DNA from 3 places in the Clostridioides sp. LIBA-2809 genome. Region 1 is predicted to be linked to each of the others. Evidence: riboswitches for the same ligand, from Rfam matches in the RefSeq annotation. Region 1 holds a riboswitch; each other region holds the start of a gene.
The links. Region 1 has a riboswitch for FMN ahead of ribD (bifunctional diaminohydroxyphosphoribosylaminopyrimidine deaminase/5-amino-6-(5-phosphoribosylamino)uracil reductase RibD). Riboswitches for the same ligand answer to the same signal wherever they lie in the genome.
Positions count from the first base shown of each region.

Region 1 (6,618 bases):
TTTCAATATCATTTACAAGTAGAGTAGTTGCTATTTCGTATGTAAAAAGTGGAGGAGCTGAATCAATAGATTTTTTTGCTTACAATGAGTTTGATGTTAAGAATATATCTTATATTATTAAAAATTTACATAATGATTGTGTATATTCTGATTTAAAAATATATGTGAATAGTATAGGAATTTCTAATAATTATGAAGATATTGGTAAGATTGTTCAGGTAGATGATATTGTAAATAATTTTAAAAAATTATATATTGAAAAAACACATAAAGATAGAATTGTTAGTATCTAAAATTATACGGCTTTATATACTTTAATAGGTAAGAGCTTGGATATATATTATATTTGAAATTATTGAGTACCAAAAGAACAAAGATATTTTGTCCTTTTGGTATTCAGTATTTTATATTATTTATACAGGTTTAACATTTAATTAATGACACTATTTAATCTAGAGATTTAAATAAATTTACCATTTCCAATGCACTCATAGCGCAATCATAGCCTTTATTTCCAGCTTTTGTACCTGCTCTTTCAATAGCCTGTTCAATATTTTCTGTAGTCACGATTCCAAATATAACAGGTAATTCATTATCTAAAGATACTTTTGCTATCCCTTTAGAGACTTCGCTACATACATAATCATAATGAGATGTAGCTCCTCTTATAACACATCCTAAACAAATTATAGCATCATACTTACCACTTTTAGACATTTTTTGAGCAACAAGAGGAATTTCAAAAGCTCCAGGTACCCAAGCTATTTCTATATTTTCTGGAGAAACATCGTGTCTTAAGAGGCAATCTTCAGCACCTGATAAAAGTTTTGATGTTATAAATTCATTAAAACGAGAATTTATTATTCCTATTTTTAAGTCTTTTCCAATAAGTTTTCCTTCATATATCATTTTTTATTTCCTCCAATTTTATTTATGTTATAGATTTATATTTATAAATATTTTTAATATTAATTGCAAATAATTACTTAGTAGAAAAACATCTTTATATAACTATCTATATAATATCCAACAGATGTCCCATTTTATCTTTTTTAGTTTTTAGATATAACTTGTTAAAGTCATTAATTTCTTCATTAATAGGGACTCTATTTTCTATTTTTATTCCATATTTCTCTAACTGATTTATTTTATCAGGATTATTACTTAAAAGACTTATGCTTTTTATATTTAAATTTTTTAATATTTGAGCAGCCATATAGAAATCTCTCATATCTTCTTCAAATCCAAGCATTAGATTTGCTTCCACAGTATCATAACCTTCTTCTTGGAGTTTATAAGCTTTAATTTTATTTAAAAGACCAATACCTCTACCTTCTTGTTTCATATAAATTAAAACACCATTTCCATTTTCTACAATTTTCTTCATAGAAGATTCTAATTGCAATCCACAATCACATTTTAAAGAGTGGAACACATCACCTGTTAAACATTCGGAATGAAGTCTAACTAGAGTATTTTCTTCCTTTATATCTCCATAAGTAAGTGCAATATGTTCTTCGTCTGAATAAGTATCTTTATATCCTATGATTTCAAAATTACCGTATTTTGTTGGAAGGAAAGCACTAGACACCTTTTCTATAGTAGTTTCATTTAATTTACGATATTCTATAAGGTCTTTTATAGTTATAATTTTCAAATTGTGTTTTTCTTTGAAAATCATTAAATCATCAACTCTTGCCATTGTACCATCATCTTTCATTATTTCACAAATAAGACCAATTTCTTTAAAACCTGCAAGTCTAGCTAGGTCTACAGAAGCTTCTGTATGCCCATCTCTGACAAGAACTCCACCAGTTTTTGCAATTAAAGGAAAAATGTGACCAGGAGTTTTGAAATCTTTACTTGTAGAATTCTCATCACAGAATAATTTTACAGTTTCAGCTCTCTCATATGCAGATATACCAGTTAGAGTATCTGCACCATCTATAGTAACAGTAAAGGCTGTCTGAAATGTGTCTGTATTTTCTCTAACCATAAGAGGTATATTTAAACTTTTAAATTTTTTTTCAGTAGCAGGTAGACAAATTAAACCTCTACCATATGTAGCCATAAAATTTATTGATTCAGGGGTAGCCATCTCAGCTGCCATTAGTAAATCTCCTTCATTTTCTCTACCTTCATCATCAACAACGATTACCATTTTCCCATTTTTTATATCCTTAATAGCTTCTTCAATAGTATTAAACATGTAATTCACTCCTTTATTATTTTTAAAAACCATTTTTAAATAAAAAATCTTTATCTATATTTGATTTATAGTTAATACTATTGGAATTTAATTCCTTGTAGTTATTAACCATAAAACTATTAACATACTTTCCAATTACATCACTTTCTAAATTAACAAAGTCTCCAATATTTTTTGTTAAGAGAGTAGTGTTCAATTTAGTATGAGGTATAATAGAAACTTTAAATATTTCATCATCTAAATATGATATAGTTAAGCTTACACCATCAATGGCAACAGAACCTTTAAGTATCATTGATGATAAAAGTTTTTTAACTGGTCGTATGGTTACTAAAACTGCATTTTCATCTTTTTCAAACTTACAAATAGTACCTTTACAATCAACGTGGCCTGTTACTATATGACCTCCAAATCTCGAGGAAAGGGTCATAGCTCTTTCAAGGTTTACTTTGTCATTTGTATTTAAGGAACCTAAATTTGTAGAACGAATTGTCTCCATCATAACATCTGCTGTAAACTCATTTTTTCCTAGGTTTGAAACAGTTAGACAAACCCCATTTACAGCGATACTATCTCCAAGGTTTGTACCATCTAATATTTTGTTTGATAGTATGGTTACTTGTCCGCTTTTGCCATTGGCAGTAATTCTTTTAAGTATTCCAACTTCTTCTACTATGCCAGTAAACATTATGACCTCCTTTATACATATATTCATAAAATTTAATTTAAAACATCAGATTCTATCAAAATATCTCCATCTATTAAAGTTACATTATTGATTACTAATCGTGTTGAATCTGATAGATGATTTACTCCTTTTCCAGAAACGAATGTAGGTGCGTCTTTACCACCTATAATTTTAGGGGATAAAAATAATTTGACTTTATCAACTAATTTATTTCTAAATAGACTATCATTAAGTGTAGAGCCTCCCTCAACTAGGACAGAATCAATGTTTAATTCTCCTAATTTATACATTACAAATTCCAAATCTACTAAGTTATTTTTCTGAGGAGAAATTATGACTTCAACATTATTTTCTCTTAATATTGATAATTTTTTACTGTCTTTACAACATGTGAAAACTATAGTTTTACTAGTTTTATCCTCAACCAAATTACTATTAATTGGCAATTTTAGGTTTGTATCTATTACTATTCTTGTAGGGTGAGATATTTCATCTTGATTAAGTCTACAAGTTAGTAAGGGATTATCATTTAAAACTGTGTTTATGCCAACCATTATACTATGATACTTATTTCTGTATTTATGAGTTAGGTACCTTGATGACTCATTAGATATCCATTTTGATTCTAGTGATTTTGTAGCAATTTTACCATCTAGACTTACTGCTGATTTTACAATACAAAGGGGTCTTTTATTTTTTATGTAATAAAAAAATATTTCGTTTAATTCTCTTGCTTCTTCTTCTAATATTCCTACAGTAACATCAATGTTGTTATCTTTTAATTTTTTTACTCCATTACCACAAACAAGCGGGTTTGGGTCTAGTGTAGATATGACAACTCTTTTAATCTTATTTTGAATAATTTTATCAACACAAGGAGGTGTTTTTCCATAATGAGAACATGGTTCTAAATTTACATAAAGAGTAGAGTCTTTTAGGCTTTGTTTAGTATCGTTTATAGCATTTACTTCAGCATGATTAGAGCCAAATTTCTCATGATATCCTTTGCCTATTATCTCACTATCTTTAACAATTACACATCCAACTAGTGGGTTTGGATTTGTAAAACCTTCTCCTTTTTTAGCCAATTCAATAGCTTTTTTCATATAATAAATGTCTTTTTCTTTTTGATTTACAAAATTCAAAATATGTACACCTCCTGTTTAATTAGATAATTTTTAAACAAAAAACCCTGAGAATTAACTCAGGGTTTAGAATAATCTACAATAAATGTTTAATAAGAGTACAACAAAATTGCTCTACAAAAAAACTCATTAAACATATCTTCTTCCATCCAGACTTTACTGTCGGCTTTGGAATTTAACCAAATCAACCAAATTTTACCTTGGCTCGCGGGCTGTACCGCCGATTGGGAATTTCACCCTACCCCGAAGATTAAGTATTAAATTTATATTTAGAATGTATCATAAATTATTTTACTTTGCAAACTATTTTTTTCAAAAAATATGTTAATATATAATATAGAATGTCTATAAACTTTGGAATAATGCGATTGTGAATATAAAAATAAAAATTTGAACATAATCAGGAAAGAAGTCTAATTAATTTAAATTAGGAGAGAAATATATGAATAAAAAACCTTTAGAAATATTATCAAAATACTATGGATATACAAGTTTTAGAAAAGGTCAGGAAGCTATAATAAATTCTATTTTGAGCGAAAAAGATGTACTAGCTATAATGCCAACTGGAGGTGGTAAATCCATCTGTTATCAACTTCCAGCGTTGATATTAGATGGAATGACAATAGTAATTTCTCCACTTATATCTCTTATGAAAGACCAAGTGGATGCTTTAAAGGCTATGGGAATTAACGCAGCTTTTATAAATAGTTCATTAAGTAACAAAGAATTCAATGAAATATTAAATAACATTAGAAAAAATAATTATAAAATACTCTATATAGCTCCAGAGAGATTAGATGCACAGGAATTTCTTGAACTAATAAATAATAACAACATAAGTCAAATCGCAATAGATGAAGCGCATTGTGTATCTCAATGGGGACATGATTTTAGGTTGAGCTATAGAAGGATTTCCGATTTTATAAAGAATTTGCCTAAAAGACCTATAATTACAGCATTTACAGCAACAGCTTCAGAAGAGGTACGAGCTGATATAATAAATTTATTGTGCTTAGAAAATCCAGACTGTTATATAACAGGTTTTGATAGAGATAACTTATCAATAAATATAGTAAAATCATCTAGTAAAAATAAATATATTTTAGATTATATTAAAAATCATAAGAATGAGTCTGGAATTATATACGTTGCAACTAGAAAGGAAGTTGAAAATATACATAATGGATTATCTAAGAGAAATATATCTGTGTCAAAATATCATGCAGGTTTATCTAAAAATGAAAGAAGTAAAAATCAAGAAGACTTTATAAACGATGATGTAGATATAATGATAGCAACGAACGCCTTTGGAATGGGTATTGACAAACCTAATATAAGATGGGTTATACACTACAACATGCCCCAAAGTATAGAAAACTATTATCAAGAAATAGGTAGAGCTGGTAGAGATGGAGAAAAAAGTGAATGTGTGCTTTTATTTTCTCCAGGAGATGTACATATACAAAAATATTTAATCGATATTGGAGTTGAGAATCCTGAAAGAAAATTGTTTCAACATAAGAAGCTTCAATATATGATTGACTTGGTTTACAGTAATTCATGTTATAGAAGGACAATATTGAATTACTTTGGAGAAAATTATATAGAAGATTGTAATAATTGTAGTAACTGTTTAGTAGAAGGTGAAATAGTAGATAAGACTATAGATGCTCAAAAAGTCATTTCATGTGTAGCTAGAATGAAAAGAAGTTATGGCGTTACTACTATTGTAGATGTACTTAGAGGTTCTAAAAATAAAAAGATTTTACAACTTGGACTAAACACCTTATCTACATATAATATTATGAGAGATTATTCAAGTGAAGATTTAAAGAACTTTATAAATACATTGGTTTCTCATGGTTTCTTGGATTTGGTTGAGACTTTAGGTAATGGAAATAGAGGAAGTTTTCCAACAATAAGATTGAATGATATGTCTATGAAAGTTTTAAAAGGTCAAGTGAAAGTAGAATTTAAAGAAATTGTGATTACAAAATCATTAGAGGTAGAAGATGAGTTATATAGTGTATTAAGAGAGCTTAGACACTCAATTGCAAGTGAAGAAAGAATAGCTCCATATATGGTATTTGGAGATGGGACACTTAGGGCTATGTCTAGTAGTTATCCAGTTAATAAAGAAGAAATGTTAGATATATCTGGAGTAGGGGAAATTAAGTATCAAAAATATGGTAGAGACTTTGAAACAGCAATTAAAGAATATGTCGAAAAAAATAATATAACTAAACAATATAAAGAAAAAAATGTCGATTTAGAGAGTGTTAATAGTGAATTCTTTGAGGTTAATTCAGATAATGCTCTATATGAAAAACTATTAAGCATTAGAGAAGAATATGCAACAAAAGAAAAATTACCTCCATATATGGTTTTATCCAATAAGGCTTTGAAAGAAATAAGTGGAAGATATCCGCTTGATGAAGAGCAACTGAAAGATATTTCAGGTATAGGTGGGGTAAAAATTGAAAAGTATGGAGCTAGTATTTTAGATGAAGTCAAACAATATGTAAAAGAAAATGATATTAATGTTATTTGGGATAAAAAGGGTAAAAGGAAGCTAA
Region 1 covers NZ_CP197004.1:1,876,655-1,883,272, forward strand. The annotation lists gene ACTG44_RS08995 (hypothetical protein) at 1-293, shown strand, start outside; gene ribH (6,7-dimethyl-8-ribityllumazine synthase) at 448-909, opposite strand; gene ACTG44_RS09005 (bifunctional 3,4-dihydroxy-2-butanone-4-phosphate synthase/GTP cyclohydrolase II) at 1,016-2,209, opposite strand; gene ACTG44_RS09010 (riboflavin synthase) at 2,232-2,897, opposite strand; gene ribD (bifunctional diaminohydroxyphosphoribosylaminopyrimidine deaminase/5-amino-6-(5-phosphoribosylamino)uracil reductase RibD) at 2,930-4,042, opposite strand; FMN riboswitch at 4,176-4,297, opposite strand; gene recQ (DNA helicase RecQ) at 4,485-6,618, shown strand, end outside.

Region 2 (6,618 bases), 1.7 Mb from region 1:
AATGGTAAACTATTAGATTATACAACAGTATACCCAACAGACCCTCAAAATAATGTGGAAGGGGCAAAGAAAGTCTTAAAAAGATTGATTGAAAAATACGATATAGATATAATTTCAATAGGTAATGGTACTGCATCTAGAGAATCAGAAACTTTTGTATCAGAAATGATAAAAGAGATAGATAGGGAAGTACAATATGTTATAGTTAGTGAGGCTGGAGCCTCTGTCTATTCAGCATCTGAACTTGCAAATGAAGAACATCCAGATATAAATGTATCAATAAGAGGAGCTATATCTATAGCTAGAAGATTACAAGACCCATTAGCAGAGCTTGTAAAAATAGACCCTAAAAGTATTGGTGTAGGTCAATATCAGCATGATTTAAATAAAAAAAGACTAGAAGAAGTATTAGATGGTGTTGTTGAAGATTCTGTGAATAGTGTTGGAGTAGATTTAAATACAGCATCATACTCTCTATTAGAACATATTGCAGGAATAAGTAAAGCTATTGCAAAAAACATAATAGCATATAGAGAAGAAAATGGAGATTTTACATCGAGAGTACAACTGAAAAAAGTAAAACGACTTGGACCTCAAGCATTCACTCAGTGTGCTGGATTTATGAGAATCTTAGATGGTAAAAACCCACTAGATAATACAGGTGTGCATCCTGAAAGTTATGACATATGTAAAAAAATGATTGAGATAATAGGGTATTCTTTAGATGATATAAAAAATAAAAATATAGAAGAAATAGATGAGAAAATAAAAGAGATTGGTCTAAAAGAATTAAGTGAAAAGCTAGAAGTAGGTCAAGTTACTTTAAGAGATATTATAGCTGAAATTAAAAAGCCAGGAAGAGACCCAAGAGAAGAAGGAATAAAACCTATTCTTAGAACTGATGTCTTAAAAATTGAAGATATACAAGAAGGCATGTCTTTAAAAGGTACAATTAGAAATGTTGTAGATTTTGGTGCATTTGTAGATATTGGAATAAAAAATGATGGGTTAGTTCATAAATCAGAAATGAGTAATAGCTTTGTAAAAGACCCTATGAGTATTGTTACAGTAGGAGATATAGTTGATGTAAAAGTTATTGGAATTGACTTAAACAAAAAAAGAGTAGCTTTATCAATGAAAAAATAAACAAGTTTATGTATTGTTATTTTGAATTCTATATTTGTAAATACAACTTATAGTAGGTATGAGTATTAAAAATTAAAAAAGTATATTGTAAAAAACAATGTTAAAAAGAAGTAAGAGAGTCTTGAAAATCAGGAGGAAAATGAATGATTTTTATAAAAAATGGTAAAATAAACACCATAACAAATGGAATAATTAAAGGCGATATCCTTATAGATGAAGGAAAAATAATAGAAATAGGAGAAGACTTAATAGCACCATTAGATGCAGATATAATAGATGCAAGTAATAAACTTGTGTTCCCTGGATTTATAGATGCTCATACTCATTTGGGTCTATGGGAAGATGGGATAGGTTTTGAAGGGGCAGATGGAAATGAAGAAACTGACCCAATAACACCACAATTAAATCCTATAGATGGAATCAATCCAATGGATAGAACATTTAAAGAAGCTTTTGAGGGTGGTATAACTTCTGTCTGTACAACACCTGGAAGTGCAAATGTTATGGGAGGTCAATGTATAGCTATAAAAACACATGGAAAAAGAATTGATAAAATGGTAATAAAAAATCCAGTTGCATCTAAAATAGCATTTGGAGAAAATCCAAAAAGTTGCTATGGTCAAGATGACAAATCTCCTCAAACTAGGATGGCTATAGCAGCCTTGCTTAGAGAAAATTTAAAAAAAGCGGAAGAATATCTAGAAGAGATTGATTTATATGAAAGTCATGATGATGAAGACTGTGAAAAGCCTGAATATGACATAAAAATGGAAAGTTTAATACCTGTGCTGAGAAGAGAAATTCCTTTCAAGGCACATGCTCATAGAGCTGATGATATGTTTACAGCAATAAGAATTGCAAAAGAATTTGACTTAAAACTTACATTAGACCATTGTACAGAGGGTCATCTTATTGTAGATGAATTGGTAGAAGAAGGATTTCCTGTGATAGTAGGTCCATCTTTGTCAGAAAGGTCTAAATTTGAACTTAGAAATCTGACATTTAGTACAGCTGGAATACTTTCAAATGCAGGTCTTGATGTATGTATAATGACAGACCACCCAGTAATACCAGTTCAATATCTTCCAATATGTGCAGGCATAGCAGTTAAACATGGTATGAAAGAAGAAAAAGCAATAGAATCAATTACAATAAATCCAGCTACGGCTTTAGGAATAGGAGACAAAGTAGGTTCTATAGAGGTTGGCAAAGATGCAGATATAGTAATTTGGGACAATTCTCCACTAGAGATTCAAAGTAACGTACTTTACACTATAATAAATGGCAAAGTAGTATATGAGAAAAAATAACTTGACAATTATTAAAAAATTAACTAATATAAGAGTGTAAGGAAAATTAAAAAATCAAAGAAGATCTTCGGGGCAGGGCGAAATTCCCTACCGGCGGTATAGCCCGCGAACTACTTAGGTGGTTGATTTGGTGAGATTCCAAAGCCGACAGTAAAGTCTGGATGAGAGAAGATATTTATGGAATATAAATAAGTTTATTTTAGTTTGTTTAAACTATATCCATAAAAACTCGAAGATAGGATCTTCGAGTTTTTTGTTTTTCCTAAAAAATATAAACTATTGATTAGGAGGAAAGTAGTTATGCAAAATACAGTAAAAAGAGGTAATATGATTTCAACAAGAACTTTGGTGGTTATGTCAATTTTATCTGCAATATCTTATTTATTGATGTTTATTCAAGCACCAATACCAGGTATTTTTCCAGATTTCTTAAAAATTGACTTATCAGATATCCCAGCAATATTTGGTGGTATGTCTTTAGGACCATTGGTTGGATTTGGTGTAGTTGTAGTAAAAAATATACTACAAATGATAACAGCAACAACAACTGGAGGAGTAGGAGAATTTGCAAATATATTAATTGGTGGTTCTTATGTACTTATACTTTGTTATTCATATAAGAGAAGTAAAGATTTAAAGGGTGTAGTAATTGGATTTGTATTAGGGACAATAGCTATGACTATAATTGGTTCATTGGTAAATTATTTTGTAATGCTGCCACTTTATGGGCAATTAATGGGACTAGATGCTATAATAGGCCTAGGCTCAGCTATAAATCCTCAAGTTCATGATTTATTTACTTTTGTAATTTGGATGATAGCTCCATTTAATGTATTAAAGGCTGTTATAATATCTTTAGTAACATTACCACTTTATAAAAAAATGGGAAATGTAATAAAAAAATAATTAGACAAGAAAATATAAAATTTTAAAATTAAATGTATTGAATAGCCATAATTTATTTATAACTTCGGTCCTATATTGTGATTGATATATTAAATAGATTATGGCTTTATTAATTTATCAAAAATTGTATATAAAATAAGAAATATTTAGGCAAATTTAATTTTTAAAATAAAGGAAGAATTAAAACGATTAACTATTAAAATACTAAAAAGGTATCTATAATACACAGAGCGAATTCATAATAAATAAAAAATAAAGATATTATAAAAAATAAATAAAGATTTATGCTTAATTTTTTAATAATATCTAATTTAATAATGATAGGGGTGTAGATAGATGAGTATATCTAAAAAATTGAAAAAATTATTTTTAGATGATAAAGGGTATTATTTTAATAGTAATTGGGAAAATATTCATATAAGTGTTGATAACGAAGAGTTGAAAATGCCTTTAAAGTATATTACAAATGAATACATTGAAAATATGGAAAGTGTAAAGTATGATTATCGTGAATTAAAAAATATAAAAAATCAAACTGATGGGATGTGTATTCTAGCGATAAGGCAAAATTATAAAGCCCTAGAGTATGTAAAAAAGCAAACAGAAGAATTATGTTTAGAGGCGATAAGGTATAACTATAAAGCACTAAAATATGTAAAAGAACAAACAGAGTATATATGTCTTGAAGCTATAAAAAAGGATTGTAATGCACTTAAGTATGTAAGAAACCAGACAGAGAAGCTTATTATAAAAGCAATAAGATATTCTTCAAATATAGATGTTGTAAGTATACTAAAAGCTTTAGAGGTTCAAACAAGAAGTATATGTTTAGAAGCAATTAAAAAAGATGGTAGGTGTCTTGCATATGTTAGAGAACAGAGTGAAGAACTATGTATAGAAGCGATTAAGCAAAACTATAAAGCATTACAATATGTAAAAAATCAAACAGATAAGATGTGTATGGAAGCTGTAAATCAAAATGGTATGGCACTGCAATATGTAAACAAACAAAAAGATGAAATATGTATGGAAGCTGTCAAACAAGATGGAAGAAGTCTGCAATTTGTTAATAATAAAACAGAGGAAATATGTATAAAAGCTATAAGATATTTAGATAAAAAATATAATATTAAAGATGTGTTAAGTTACATAGATAATTATACAGAAGATATATGCATAGAGATTGTAAGACAAAATGGTAAGATGTTAATGTATATAAAAAATCAGACAGAAAAAATGTGTATTGAAGCAGTTAAAGAGAATTATAAGTCTCTTAAATATGTAAAAGAGCAATCTGAGAAAATATGCAAAGAAGCTTTAAAGCAAAGTTGTAAGGCAAAAGAGTATATAAAAATTATTATTGAAGACTGTATATAATGTCTAGATATGGCCATCAATAAAAAAAGATAAATAGAAGTACTTTATAATAGTCTAGGCTTATACTATAATTAATTAAGCAGTGATATAAATTCACATGACGATTATATCAAAATGGAGATGAATTGATGGCAAAAATATATTTAGAAAATGAAAATAAAACTAGAGAAATAGGATATAAATTAGGTAAACTTTTGAAAGAAGGTAGTGTTATCTGTTTAGTAGGAGATTTAGGGGCTGGGAAAACTACAATGACACAAAGCTTAGCAGATTCATTAGGTATAAAAGATTATATAACAAGTCCAACTTTTACTATAATAAATGAATATGAAGGTAAAATACCTTTGTATCATTTTGATGTTTACAGAATAGGTAGCAGTGATGAAATGTATGATATTGGATATGATGAATATATAAATTCAAAGGGAATTTGCATAATCGAATGGGCTAATCTAATAGAAGATATACTTCCAGAGGAATATTTAAATATAGAATTAAAGTATAAAGATGATGGAAGAGAAATGATATTAACTCCAAAAGGAGATTTTTACAAAGAAATAGTTGAGGAGTTGACTAAATAATGAAAATACTAGGTATGGATACATCTTCTATGGCAGCAAGTGTATCAGTTGTAGAAGATGATAACTTAATATGTGAGTTTACAGTGAACAACAAAAAAACTCATTCGCAAAAACTTATGCCAATGATAGAAAGTATGTTGAACATGAGTGATTTAAGTATAAAAGATATGGATTTATTAGCTGTATGTATAGGGCCTGGGTCATTTACAGGTCTTAGAATAGGTATGGCCACAGTAAAAGCTATGGCTCATGTAAATAATATACCAATAATAGCAGTGAATTCTTTAGAATCTCTAGCAAATAACATGAATCTATGTGATAGGAAGATATGTTGTATATTAGATGCGCAGAAGAATCAAGTCTATTCAGCTAAATATAAACTTGAAAATGGAGAGCTAATAGAATTAGAGGGTGTTAATGTTGTGGAATTTGACACTTTATTAGAGGAAATAGTATCAAGTGATGAAGAATTTATAGTAGTTGGAGAAGCTGTATATAAGTATAAAGATAAGTTAGAAAATATAAAAAATGTAAAAATACCATCACCAGCTAATAATGTATCTAATGCAGGAAGCTTATGCTCTTTGGCATTAAGTAAATATAATAAAAATATAGATGTACATACTTGTTATACAATAAATCCTATGTATATCAGAAAATCTCAAGCTGAAGTACAATACGATGAAAAAATGAAGAGGCTAAATGATGAAAGATAATACAAAACTAATAGTAGATGATATAAAAATAGAAGAAATGACTATTAAAGATATAGATGAAGTTTTTGAAGTAGAAAAAAATTGTTTTGAAGATTATTGGTCAAAAGAATCTTTTAGAAAAGAGTTATCTAATGAAGTAGCAAGGTATATAGTAGCTAAACTAGATGGAAAAGTTGTTGGATACGTGGGAATTTGGCTTATACTTGATTAAAAAATAGCTACGCACACTCGTGACTTTAGTCGTGAGTTAGTAGCTAAAGTAGTCAGCATATAGGGAAACTTATATGTAGAGATAGGAAAGAACCTATCTAATACTACTTGAATTGCTGGAAACCCCTAAAGCTAACTAAACTAAAACATAAGGATGAAATAAACCTAAGTGTGAAAGTTACGAAAGTAGAAAAAATTGGTTAGATGGTATAAGGTTAAACCCTAAGTACTTTAAAATGGGCAATCAGCAGGTAAGCTCCGAATAGGAGAAACTTCAACGACTATTCCTCTTGAGGGAAGTACACTACAAGCTATTGGTAGTGGAAGTGGGTAGACCTTAACGGATAATGCCGAAGGATAAGATATAGTCTG
Region 2 covers NZ_CP197004.1:201,340-207,957, forward strand. The annotation lists gene ACTG44_RS01295 (Tex family protein) at 1-1,146, shown strand, start outside; gene ACTG44_RS01300 (amidohydrolase) at 1,290-2,456, shown strand; FMN riboswitch at 2,516-2,633, shown strand; gene ACTG44_RS01305 (ECF transporter S component) at 2,757-3,362, shown strand; gene ACTG44_RS01310 (DUF4116 domain-containing protein) at 3,699-4,739, shown strand; gene tsaE (tRNA (adenosine(37)-N6)-threonylcarbamoyltransferase complex ATPase subunit type 1 TsaE) at 4,868-5,320, shown strand; gene tsaB (tRNA (adenosine(37)-N6)-threonylcarbamoyltransferase complex dimerization subunit type 1 TsaB) at 5,320-6,036, shown strand; gene ACTG44_RS01325 (GNAT family N-acetyltransferase) at 6,026-6,247, shown strand.
Region 2: another riboswitch for FMN. It lies ahead of ACTG44_RS01305 (ECF transporter S component); the one in region 1 lies ahead of ribD (bifunctional diaminohydroxyphosphoribosylaminopyrimidine deaminase/5-amino-6-(5-phosphoribosylamino)uracil reductase RibD).

Region 3 (6,618 bases), 2.0 Mb from region 1:
CCATTGAGGCCTTTAATTTTACGACAGTAGATAATGATGGATATATATCAATTAAAAACTTTGATACTTCCTTTAGTTCTCCATCTACCCTCATTCTCACTATTAAATGCTCTTTAAATGGTTCTATATGTATATCACTTGCATTTTCTTTCATAGCCTTTTCTAAAAGATTTTCAAATAGTTTTTTTGCATAATCCTCATCAAGTTCAAAGTTATTGTAATATTTATCAATTTTCTCACTTATAAGTTCTTTTTTCTCTTTTTTCAATATAATTTCTTTCCCTGTAGCTAATCTTAAATCCTGTAGAGCGTATATATCTTCATCTTCTATTTCTACTACTAAATTATCATCTTGAAATTCTACTGGAAATACATTATATTTTTTTGCAAGTTTTTCTGGTATTAACATTGGCAAACTGCTTTCCTCTAATATAATCTTAATCACCCTTTATATACTTTAATTTATTAGGTATATTCATTTTTTTCATAGAGATATTTTCTTCAGCTTTTATACTTACTTTCATTGGATAAGTAGTTTGTATACTATCTAGATATTTACTGCCTTTATCTACATAATTAGATAGTTTATCTTTATCCCCAATGCATTTTATTTCATAAGGTTGTGCTACAGGAACTCCATTTATATTTATGTGGCTTCCTGCAAGTACAACTTCTGAATACTGATTGATTCTTTGACCATTTATTTCTATGTATTTTCCTCCATTTACTTTTAATTCATTTATGACTTTTACAAGTATTTTATTATAGTCTATACTATTGGCTATATTCCCTGTTTTTTCATCTATAGCGTCTATACTTAATATTATTCCGCTACCTTTCACATCTGAATATGATAGGCTATCTCTAAGAGTTTCTATTTCTGAGATTTTTTCAGAATTTTTTTGATTTTTTTTCATTGAATTAATTGCTTCATCTAATTTATCTTTTTCTTTTGTTAATTCCTTTATAGACTTTCTTGTCAATTTTATTTCTTTTCTTATTGACTTATCTTTACTTGTATAAACTGTTTGTTCATTACTATAATCTCTAAATATGGTTCCAACAAGTATACCTAAAATAGTACTTGATAGTATTATAAACACATATTGTTTTTTCATACTGTATTGCTCCTTACAAATTTATTTTTATATGATAAGTTTATTTAATTAACCATTTAACATTTACATATGTTTATTATATCAAAGTTATATATTAAAATTCATCTTTAGTATATAATATCATACATTGAACTCCTATCACTAAATTACTAATACCAAGTATATATCCCTAAATCTTATTTACAAAATACGAGAACTTTCAATAAACATTTTTTTGTATTATTATAAAAGCATAACTTTGAAAAGGATATTCCATTATCACACGTTAACTCAAACTAAAGATATTATAGCTAAGTAAGATATTTTTTGTAAAATTATTTCTAGAATATTAATTTTTTATATAAAAATCTCTATTAATTAATAATTATTTCTTAATTGTATCAAAAACGGCAAACTGGCATAGCTTCAAAGCTACGCCAGTTTACTAAAAATCATATTTTATAATTAATATCTAATTTAATATATATGTTCTTATACATTTTTCTCATATTTTAAAATTCTTTTAACTAGTTTGTCTCTTAACTTTCCAACTTCATCGAATCTCATGTTAGGAATATAGTAACTTTCTATAATATCATGCTTAGACTTAGCTCTCTTAAGATTTAACACTGCCCAACAAATTAAATCATCCAAAACTTTTTCATCAAATTTAATGTCTTCTTCATATTTAAGTAATTTTTCCCTATTTAAAAATTGATTTAAATTAATTGTCTCCTCTTCTTTAAAAGTTGTGCTTATAGTTATACCTATATCTAAGTCAGTTAATAATACAGTCTCAATTTTCTCAGGAATAAGTGGATAATGATAAACTTCTACATTTAAACCTTTTTCAATAGCTTTTTTATACACTTTATTTAATAATGTAGTTTTCCCAGTTCCTATTTCTCCATCTAAATAATACACCTTATTTACATCTTTTAAAATGTTTTCTGTATAATCTAAACATCCTACAGGAGTTATGGCTGAACCAAATAAATGTTTTGCTTTTTTTAAATTACCTGTGCTCTCAACTCTATCAAACAATTTTTTAATAAGTTCTTCTGTAACTAGATTCACTTTACCATAATCCATACAGTCAGAATACTTTTCCTCTATATCTCTAAAGATTGGTTCTGATGCTTTTAAAAACTTAAATGCTCTTTTAAATGCATTACTAATATCTTTATCGTATCCTGATATTTCTTGTCTGTTTTTTTCTAACTCTTCTGTATTCCAGTAATCACCTAAATTAATTATCTCGTCCAAAGCTCCTGGTAGCTTTGGGTCCATAGTGTGTGGAGCAGTTGCATCCATAAGTACCACGCCTAATTCCTTTATAACTACACCGTCCAATGAACTTGGGTCAGAAGGACAGTTATATAATTCGATATCATATCCTCTATTTAAAAATTCTTTATAAATTTTTTTCATAAGTGAGGATTTTCCTACTCCAGGTCCACCTTTTAAACAAAAAACTCTTTTTACATTTTCAGGAATTATATATTCAAAAAAAGAATATGAGCCTTGTGATGTGTTCCCACCTGGAAATGCCTTCTTTACCTTTCCTTCCATATTAGCGCCTCCTCATAATTTACAATATCTCTTAATTAAGATATTAATATTATACGAGTTTTGTTACAGCTTTATGCTTTTGATAAATCTAAAACTTATCATTCAATACCAATAACAAATTAATTTTATCTAATTATAGTAGATTTCCATACTATGTGATTTAACTTTTATATACTTTTATGTATGAATATAATTTCACTCTTTATACAGTAATATAGTTGTGTATTGTTTAAATCCAATTGTTTCCGTTGTAATTTTATGTTAAAATAATATTACAAAATACATCTGTTTTTCTTCAGAAACGGGTGAAATTCCCTATCGGCGGTAAAAGCCCGCGAGCCTTATGGCATAATTTGGTCAGATTCCAAAGCCGACAGTAAAATCTGGATGGTAGAAGAAAATAGTATATGAGTACCTTTATGTAATTTTGCATGAGTAATCTATACAACTCCTTCAACTACCGTATTTATTCATGAAATTAAACACATTCGAGGTACCTAAGATGTAGGTGCTTTTTTGTTGTTTATTTTATAACCATTCTGTACTTATAAAATCTATTATATAAAAGATTGGAGTGTTATCATGAAACAAAAATGGATAGTATTAATTATCATCTGTATTGGTGTATTTATGTCTACTCTTGATGGAAGTATACTAAATATCGCAAATCCTACAATCGCTACTGACTTTAAAATTAACATGTCACAAATTCAGTGGGTTGTAACAGCTTATATGCTTGTCGTAACAGCTACTATGTTATTTTTTGGAAAACTCGGTGATAAAGTAGGCTCAAATCGACTATACACGTTAGGATTTTTTGTATTCACAATAGGTTCTTTTCTGTGTAGTATATCACACAATTTATCAACATTAATTTCCTCAAGAATATTTCAAGCAGTTGGAGCAAGTATTTTAATGGCAACTGGACTTGGCATAGTTTCTAATGCATTTCCAGCAAATGAAAAAGGAAAGGCTATAGGAATCACTGGAGCTGTAGTTGGTATAGGAAATATGAGTGGTCCCGTAATTGGAGGGATACTTTTAGAACATTTCGGATGGCCTTCTATTTTTATTATCAATATACCTATTGGCATTGTAGCAGTCTTTCTTGGAATTAAATTTCTTCCTAGACCTGTTTTAGATGAACAAAATAATAGCTTTGATATTCCAGGTCTTCTACTATTTGCAACTTGTACTACACTTATATTACTTGCGATGAATGGAAAGGGAGATACAAGATTGTATCTAGGAATAGCATCACTTATAATATTCTTACTGTTGGCATTAAGAGAAGTAAAATTTGAACAAAGTTTTATTGACTTACCTCTATTTAAAAATAGAAATTTCACTGTAGGTAACATTATCGGAATAGCTTGTTATTTTCCTCAAATGGCAGTGTCTTTCCTACTTCCGTTTTATTTAGAGCAATTAAAAAATTTATCTCCTATGATGGCTGGTTCTGTAATGACTGTACATCCACTTATTATGGTACTTATAGCTCCTATTGCAGGTTCTCTTTCTGATAAACATGGTGCAAAGAATATTTTAACAGCATCTTTTTCATTTATGACTATTTCCCTTGTTGGAATGGCACTTTTAAAGGCAGATTCACCATTGTTCCTTCTAATTGCATGTTTAGTTATTTTTGGACTTGGACTAGGTGCTTTTAGTTCACCAAACAATAGTAGTATCCTTGCAGATGTCCCTCCACAAAAACAGGGATATGGAGGTAGCTTTCTTGCAACTGTTCGTAATTTATCATTTGCTCTTGGAACAGCATTTTTTAGTAGTTTCTTTGCACAAAGCCTTACATATAATCAAAATTTTAAAAGCCATACATCAGCTTATGTCACAGCTAGTAATCAATCTTATTGGATTGCAGCAGCAGTATGCTTTATAGGACTTATACTAACTATTTTCTTTATGAGAAAAACAGATAAATCTATTTCTTAAATAAAATTTATTGGTTATTTCATTAGTGAATAAATTTTTAAATATACTAATCTACATTAATTTATAGTAGTTTTGCTAAGTTTTATAATTTTTAACAATAAATTGCTAATATTTATTGCTTATAAACAACAAGGATGCCAAAAAATGACCATTAAAACCATTTTGAGGCATCCTATATTTTATTTTGATATTAATACAATTAAAACTAATCTAATCTTATATAGATTATCTAAACAAGTATTATGCCAACATTTGATATTTTAAATTTAATCTACTGTTATCTCATATCCATGTTGATTGTATTGATTTACAATTTCTTCCCATAGTTCTTCAACACCAGTCTTTTTTAATGAAGAAACAGGAATTACTTTTTCACTACTTTCCAGTTGTAATTTTTTTCTTATTATACTTATATGTTTTTGATATTGCCCTCTAGATATTTTATCTGCCTTAGTTGCAATAACTACACAGTTGTATCCAAAGTGTTTTATCCATTCATACATAAGCTTATCATCTGCTGTAGGCTCATGTCTAATATCTACAAGTAGAAGTATAGAACATAATTCTTGTCTACTTTCTAGATATCTTTCCATTATACCTCCCCATTTTTCTTTTTCAGACTTAGCTATCTTTGCATATCCATAGCCCGGAAGGTCCACAAAATAAAACTCATTATTTATTAGGTAAAAGTTTATAGTTCTAGTTTTTCCTGGTGTTTGACTAGTTCTAGCAAAGTTTCTTCTATTAAGCAATGTATTTATTATTGATGATTTTCCAACATTTGACCTACCAGCTAATGCTATCTCTGGAATTCCTTCTGCCGGATACTGTGATTTATTCACAGCACTCATAGTTATCTCTGAACTTCTAATTTTCATTCTTCTCACCACTCTTTAATAAAGCTTGTTCCAATACTTCATCCATGTGTTCTACGAGTACAAACTCCATTTTTTCTTTTACATTTTCTGGTATTTCATCTAAGTCAGCTTCACATTCTTTAGGAATTAAGACTTTTGTTATGCCAGCTCTGTGAGCTGCTAATAATTTTTCTTTAACTCCTCCTACTGCTAGGACTCTACCTCTTAAAGTTATCTCTCCTGTCATAGCTATATTGCCTGGAACAGGTCTTTTAGTAAGTGCTGAAATCACTGCAAGAGCCATAGTTATACCAGCTGATGGCCCATCTTTTGGAACAGCACCTTCTGGAATGTGTATATGGATATCATTTGTCTTATAAAAGTCTGGGTCTATATCAAACTTGTCCACTATTGACCTTATATAAGAGATACCTGTCTTAGCAGATTCCTTCATAACATCCCCTAGTTTTCCAGTTAATACAATTTCTCCTTTACCTTTAAGTACATTTACTTCTACTTCAAGTGTAACTCCACCAACTGCTGTCCATGCAAGACCATTTACTAGTCCTATTTGAGGATTAACTTCTGCAAGTTGATACTTAAAGATGTCCTTTCCAAGATATGTCTCCAAATCAGACTTATTTACAACAACTTCTTCAAGAGTTGGGTCTTCAACATATTTTTTTGCAACTTTTCTACAAATTTTACCAATAGTTCTCTCTAGTGTTCTCACACCAGCTTCTCTTGTATAATGATTTATTATGCTTCTTAAAGTCTCATCATCCATTTTTATGAAGTTTTCTTTTAAAGCATGTTCTTTAATTTGTTTTGGAAGTAAGTATTTTTTTGCTATATTTAGTTTTTCTTCTTCTATATATCCAGATACTTCTATTACTTCCATTCTATCTAATAATGGTCTTGGTATATTACCTAAACTGTTTGCTGTTGTAACAAATAGTATTTTTGATAAATCAAAAGGTATTTCTAAGTAGTGGTCTACAAAATCCTTATTTTGCTCTGGGTCTAATACTTCTAGCATTGCTGAAGCTGGGTCACCTTTATAATCTGCTGCCATTTTATCTATCTCATCAAATAAAAATACAGGATTTTTTGTTTGTGCTTCTTTTACTCCATTGATT
Region 3 covers NZ_CP197004.1:3,896,157-3,902,774, forward strand. The annotation lists gene ACTG44_RS18365 (GspE/PulE family protein) at 1-409, opposite strand, end outside; gene ACTG44_RS18370 (DUF881 domain-containing protein) at 438-1,118, opposite strand; gene ACTG44_RS18375 (ATPase) at 1,590-2,669, opposite strand; FMN riboswitch at 2,957-3,072, shown strand; gene ACTG44_RS18380 (MFS transporter) at 3,252-4,622, shown strand; gene yihA (ribosome biogenesis GTP-binding protein YihA/YsxC) at 4,889-5,500, opposite strand; gene lon (endopeptidase La) at 5,490-6,618, opposite strand, start outside.
Region 3: another riboswitch for FMN. It lies ahead of ACTG44_RS18380 (MFS transporter); the one in region 1 lies ahead of ribD (bifunctional diaminohydroxyphosphoribosylaminopyrimidine deaminase/5-amino-6-(5-phosphoribosylamino)uracil reductase RibD).